DNA from 2 places in the Oceanobacillus aidingensis genome. Region 1 is predicted to be linked to the other one. Evidence: a T-box and tRNA genes for the amino acid it is inferred to sense, from the RefSeq annotation. Region 1 holds a T-box; the other holds one or more tRNA genes.

The links. A T-box is a leader RNA that pairs with one kind of tRNA and senses whether it is charged. The one in region 1 lies ahead of tyrS (tyrosine--tRNA ligase), so its partner is inferred to be a tRNA-Tyr.
Region 2: it has a tRNA-Tyr gene. The T-box ahead of tyrS (tyrosine--tRNA ligase) is inferred to sense a tRNA for this amino acid. The anticodon was not compared.

What each region holds. Positions count from the first base shown of each region.
Region 1 is NZ_JBHSFT010000017.1:15,878-19,290, reverse strand. It holds gene ACFO3P_RS11620 (DegV family protein) at 1-735, shown strand, start outside; gene tyrS (tyrosine--tRNA ligase) at 820-2,097, opposite strand; T-box leader at 2,210-2,443, opposite strand; gene ACFO3P_RS11610 (transglycosylase domain-containing protein) at 2,570-3,413, shown strand, end outside.
Region 2 is NZ_JBHSFT010000015.1:20,504-23,916, reverse strand. It holds gene mvk (mevalonate kinase) at 1-316, opposite strand, end outside; gene ACFO3P_RS11020 (hydroxymethylglutaryl-CoA reductase, degradative) at 313-1,602, opposite strand; tRNA gene ACFO3P_RS11015 (tRNA-Lys) at 1,937-2,009, opposite strand; tRNA gene ACFO3P_RS11010 (tRNA-Gln) at 2,105-2,179, opposite strand; tRNA gene ACFO3P_RS11005 (tRNA-Tyr) at 2,189-2,273, opposite strand; tRNA gene ACFO3P_RS11000 (tRNA-Thr) at 2,316-2,391, opposite strand; tRNA gene ACFO3P_RS10995 (tRNA-Val) at 2,396-2,471, opposite strand; tRNA gene ACFO3P_RS10990 (tRNA-Glu) at 2,475-2,549, opposite strand; gene fabI (enoyl-ACP reductase FabI) at 2,988-3,413, shown strand, end outside.

The DNA of each region.
Region 1 (3,413 bases):
GATATTAAACCGAAGACAATCTATGATGCGATGCGGGAAGGACAGACACCAAAAACATCGCAGGCATCAGCAAACCAATTTAAAGAAATCTTCACTTCTTATGCGGAAGCAGGCAAGCCTCTACTCTATATCGCTTTTTCATCGGAATTATCCGGAACCTGCCAAGCTGCAAAAATGGTTGAACAAGAAATTAAAGAGAAATATCCTGAAGCAAAGCTGCACATTATTGATTCCAAATGTGCTTCACTGGGCCTCGGTCTAGTCGTACTGGAAGCAGCTAAAATGGCTCAAAAGGATATCTCTTTTGATGAAATCATTCAGCAAACCGCCAAAAACGCCGCACAGATGGAGCATATATTTACTGTGGACAATTTAGAGTATTTATATCGCGGCGGCCGTGTCAGTAAAACCGCTGCCTTTGTCGGCGGCTTATTGAATATCAAACCTCTTCTGCATGTCGACGGAGGAAAGCTTATTCCTTTAGAAAAAATTCGCGGAACGAAGAAAGTGCTGAAGCGCATGATAGAGGTCATGGAAAAGCGGGGCAGCAATTTCCAAAATCAAACCATTGGAATCAGCCATGGTGATGATTTACCTCGTGCACAGGAGCTTTCCAGAATGATTCAGGATACGTTTCATGTCAAAGAAGAAAATATTATTATTGAAATGGTTGGTTCCGTGATTGGCGCGCATTCAGGTCCCGGCACGTTGGCTTTATTCTTCTACAACAAATAAAATATATACTTCGCTGTATATACTGTATTGGAGGAAAAAATAGATTTGACGTTATCACAGCGTCAAATCTATTTTTTCTTCTTTTTATTGAAAACGAATCAAGAAATATTTTTTCTTTCCTCTGCGGATAACCGTGAAAGCATCCCCTAAACGGTCCGCTTCATCTACCACGTAATCCAAATCCTGAACACGTTCTCCGTTAATGTAGATAGCTCCATTTTTCACATCTTCTCTTGCCTGCCGCTTCGATGAAGAGATAGAAGCATCCACTAATAAATCGATTAAGCTGGAAGGTTCTTTCCCCGTATCATGATTGGGAACATCCTTAAACGCTTGTTCTACTTCATCTGCTTTTAATTGTTTGATATCTCCGCTGAATAATGCTGCAGAAATTCGCTGCGCCTGATCCAAAGCAGCCTGGTCATGGATGCTGCGTGTCATTTCTTCTGCCAGACGGCGCTGTGCCACCCGTTTTTCCGGCTGTGTTTCTACTTCTTTTTCCAGCTCTGCAATTTCCTCATCTGACAGGAAAGTAAAGTATTTGATAAAACGAATCACATCACGATCATCAGCATTGATCCAAAACTGGTAAAATTCATATGGAGATGTTTTTTCAGCATCTAACCACACGGCGTTCCCGGCGGTTTTTCCGAATTTTGTTCCATCTGCCGTTGTGATTAAAGGAACAGTTAAGCCAAATGCTTCAGCAGTTTCCCCTTGGTTCTCTCTGGAACGGCGGATAAGCTCTAACCCTGCTGTGATATTCCCCCACTGATCACTTCCGCCAATTTGCAATGTACAATTTTCTTCTTCGTATAACCGTAAAAAGTCTAGTGATTGCAGAATCATGTAACTGAATTCGGTAAAGGTAATTCCTTGTGCAAGTCTTGCAGCAACCGAATCCTTAGACAGCATGTAATTAATCCCAAAATGCTTTCCTGCTCCGCGAAGGAAATCAATGATTGTCATATTTCCCAGCCAATCGTGGTTGTTGCGGGAGACAACTTGATTATCGCTGGAGGTATCATCCATATCTACAATTTTGGCAATTTGCTTTTGAATGCTTTCCGTAAAACCAAAAACAACCTCTTCGGTATTCAAGCTGCGTTCACTTGAACGGCCGCTTGGATCGCCAATCATCCCGGTTCCCCCTCCGACTAAGGCAATCGGTTTATGACCAGCCCGCTGAAACCGGCGCAGCATCGTTAAAGGGACTAAATGTCCGATATGCAAGCTGTCCGCTGTCGGGTCAAAGCCGCAGTATAAGGTTACCTGATTATTTTCAAGATGCTTTTCTAATCCATCCCGATCTGTTACTTGATTTACTAACCCTCTGTTTTCTAAATCCTGTAAAATATTCATATTATTTCCTCCTGCTTATTTGTATTTTCTTTTTACTGACAATGCCAGCTGCTCCCCGCTTTTGGTACATCCTTTTTAAGGTAAATAAAAAAACCCGCCTCCTCTCTGGTAAGAAAGGGACGAGTTGGATTCGCGGTACCACCCTTGTTGCTATTATAAAATAGCCGCTTAAGGTTTGTTAACGATGGTTGTCACCGTTCTTCTTATTATCAGCCTCCATGACGCGAATAATAAAAAGAAAAACTCCAGATTGTAATTCGCAAGTGAATATATACTGACTCGCACCATCCGTCAGTTCTCTAAGACAGGGATTCACGTTGCTACTTCGATCCTTCCATGTTTCTTTCATAAAAAATTAAATTCATATGATACTATTCATAGCATAAATAGTTCTTCTATGCAAGCCTTTTTCCGTCTTACTACCAAACTGTATTTTCACTATGTTATAATAAATGTTGAAATAGGAGGTCTAATGTCTATTATGAAAGAAAAACTGCAACGTTTTTTTAATACTGTTAAAGACTGGTGGAAAAAAGGTATCCTCCAGCAGACATCACGAGTTACATACGACGTTGTTTGGAATATTGTATTATTTGTCATTGTGATTATCGGCATCGGCGGAATTTTTGCCGGCGGAATCGGACTTGGGTACTTTGCCTCCCTGGTTTATGACGAACCATTACGAAGTGAAGCATCTATGGCAGATGATATTTACAATTATTCTGAGACATCCAGTATTTATTTCGCTAACGATGTCTACCTGGGAGATATCCGAAGTGATTTATATCGGGAAGAAGTAGCACTTGACGATATCTCACCTACATTGATTGATGCGGTTATCGCAACAGAGGACGAGTATTTTCACGAGCATAACGGTGTGGTGCCAAAAGCGATCTTAAGAGCGACGGCACAGGAATTTCTAAATTCCTCTGTCCAAACAGGAGGAAGCACACTGACACAGCAGCTGATTAAGAATCAAATTCTAACAGACGAAGTGTCCTTTGACCGGAAAGCCAAAGAAATATTATTAGCAATGCGGCTGGAAAATTATTTTACAAAAGATGAAATCATCGAAGCTTATTTAAATATTATTCCTTATGGCAGAAATTCATCCGGCCGTAATATTGCAGGTATACAGACAGCATCTAAAGGTATTTTCGGTGTAGAGGCATCTGAATTAACACTTCCGCAGGCTGCATATCTGGCCGGCCTTCCGCAAGGTCCTTCTTCCTACACACCATTTACAGCGGAAGGTGCGCGAAAGTCTGAAGAAGAATTGCAAGCTGGAATCAGCCGGATGAGAACAGTTTTAAATC
Region 2 (3,413 bases), on a different contig from region 1:
CTGGCGGTACCGAGGAATTAATCCGTATTAACAAATCCTTATAAGGAATCCCAAGATATTCACAAGAACTAGAGACACATTCCACAATTCCTTCCAGCTCTTTCGGGGCATGCCGCAATGGGCCATGATAAAAGGTACTGTCCATTTTCACCGCTCCAGGAACATACTCAATTACCGTCTCTACGCCAATTAAAGGAAATGGAATAGCAATTGCCGGCTGCCCGTGTACAACCGAATGCTCTCCAATTAAAATGACCTTACTATGAGCTACGCCAATAGCTGTTTTTTCCGATGCTGTTACTTTTTCTGCACTCATTGTTTATACTGTTCCACCAATTCTTTAGCTTTTCCCACACGGATTTCTTGTTGTTCTACTAATTGTTTTGCTATCACATCAATCATCTCCCCAGTTGCTCCGCCAGCTATCGCAACAGAACGTGAATGAAGCGCCATATGCCCTTTTTGAATCCCATCGGTCGCCAACGCTTTGAGCGCTCCAAGATTTTGAGCAAGACCAACTGCTACAATTACCTGCGCAAGCTCTTCTGCTGATTCAATTTGCATAACGGATAAAGAAAAATCAGCTAATGGGTGCACGCGAGTCGCTCCCCCGACAGTTCCTATCGACATTGGCAACTCAATTTCACCAACGAGATTACCTTCTTCATCCTTTGACCACGTAGTCATGGAGCCATAATGACCATTTCTGGCAGCATAAGCATGTGCCCCCGCCTCTACTGCCCGCCAATCATTTCCTGTCGCAATCACAACAGGGTCAATGCCGTTCATAATCCCTTTATTATGCGTTACTGCACGATACGGGTCAGAGGCAGCAAATTCATACGCATGGATGACACCATCTCTGACCTCTTCTCCAGCAAACGAACCTGTTTTTAGCAGATGCGGAGGTATTACACATTTTGCTGTAGCCAGGCTGCGATCGGCATAGTTCGATAAAATACGCAAATGCACTTTTCCTTTGGTTATTTCTTCCACGATTGGCGCAATCGATTCCACCATGGTATTAATCATATTCGCTCCCATGGCGTCACAGGTGTCTACATAGATATGCATGACCAGCATTTTGCTATAAGACGATGCATCGTTCTCATTCAAAACCCGTACATCTAAGTCTCTCACACCGCCTCCGCGGCTGACAATGCTTGGATAGGCATCATCGGCAGCTTTCATTAATATATCTTTTTGACGAAGGATTTGCTGCTTTGCTTCTTGAAAATCCGGACATCCAACCACTTGAATCTGCCCAATCATCAGTCTTTCTTTTGATTCTGTCCGAAAACCGCCAGCCTCTCTGACTATCTTCGCAATATGACTGGCAGAAGCAACAACAGAAGCTTCTTCAATAGCCATCGGTACTACATATTCTTTCCCGTTTATTAAAAAGTTTAATCCCAATCCGAATGGTAATTGATAGGTGCCAATGACGTTTTCAATCATATTATCTGCTTTTCCTACCGTAAGCGCATCGGCGTTAGACAAATTTTGCGTTTCTGCATCTGTTAAAGTAAAGGCCTCACGTAATAATGCCCGCCTTTCTTCTACCGTCATATTATAAAAACCTGGTATTCTTGAAGAGGTCATGCCTAGCTCATCCTTTTTATTTATCATATCTGAAATATGCTTTTTTATTACAATGTACTAAAATAAACTATTTTGATTATAACACGAATTCTATCGTTTTTTCATTCAGAAGATACTTATTTCGTGACTGAAACTATGTTTGCAGCATTACCGTAATGCATTGGTATTTCCAGCTTCTAACATATACCAAAAACGCTGGACTGCTCAGACTATGGCAGGCTCTTTACTAACGTTGAACTGTTGTTCAAATAATATGAGATTTTTATGCTGATAAAGAAAAAAACGAGATAAGATTATCCCGTTTTTCTGTGTTTTATACTTGTCATGCTTGTAGTGAGCCATGAAGGATTCGAACCTTCGACCCTCTGATTAAAAGTCAGATGCTCTACCGACTGAGCTAATGGCTCCTATGATAAGACAGGTTATTATATATAGCCCTGTCCATAAAAAAATACTATTATCAGTAATAGTATTATCATGTATTTCTTCTAAAAAATAAAAATGGCTGGGCCACCAGGATTCGAACCTGGGGTACACGGGATCAAAACCCGATGCCTTACCGCTTGGCTATGGCCCAACAAAAACATGGTGGAGGGGGGCAGATTCGAACTGCCGAACCCTGAGGGAGCGGATTTACAGTCCGCCGCGTTTAGCCACTTCGCTACCCCTCCATATTATTGTTAACCATATTATCAATTATATACATGAAAAAATGGTGCCGGCCAGAGGACTTGAACCCCCAACCTACTGATTACAAGTCAGTTGCTCTACCAGTTGAGCTAGGCCGGCGTGATGGTGGAGGATGCAGGGCTCGAACCTGCGACCCCCTGCTTGTAAGGCAGGTGCTCTCCCAGCTGAGCTAATCCTCCATTTGGTGACCCGTACGGGATTCGAACCCGTGTTACCGCCGTGAAAGGGCGGTGTCTTAACCGCTTGACCAACGGGCCATAATGCGTTTCTGAGAGGCTTTTTGAAAGCTTCTCTCGCAAACTGACGAATTTTATTATATCGAGGAACCAACCGTTTGTAAAGGGAAAAATGAAAAAAACTTTATTTTATTTTTCAAAAGTCGATAAATCACTCCACCAAACCCGTTATGACACTATTTCCAAGGCTTCTCATTTCTTATTTCCTCTCTTTTCTTCTATAAATATAAAACCAGCGTGAGTATCTTTTTTGACAACAAGAATTCTCCGGCAGGAAAGTACCGTATATTTTCCCGACTGCGATTACCTGGGTTCTGAATCGGCAAAGCGGTCCAACTGAACTGCTTTTTTACTTATCACACATACTTCTTATAGAAAAGAAAAACAGTTTATAACTTTATCACCTGGTACTAATCCGTTATAATAGATGCTAAGTTAAATGTTGAATGGAGGATACGTATGACAAAATTATTAGAAGGTAAAAACATTGTTGTAATGGGCGTCGCTAACGAAAGAAGTATTGCTTGGGGTATTACAAAATCTCTACATAATGCCGGAGCGAACCTTATTTTCACCAATAGACAGGAAAGATCCTACAAAAAATTAGTAAAACTTTTAGAGAAGCATGAAATTGAACCAAAAGCAATCATCTCTTGCGATGTTGAATCCGATGAAAGTATTCAGGGAGCCTTTCATGAAATAAAAGAAAAAATCGGCGTGATTCACGGCTTGGTTCACTCTGTTGCCTTTGCTAAACGGGAAGACCTGCAGGGTGAATTTGTCACTACTTCCCGCGATGGTTTCCTGCTTGCTCAAGAAATCAGCGCTTATTCCTTAGTAACCATAACAAATGCTGCGAAGGAACTGATGACTGAAGGCGGTTCG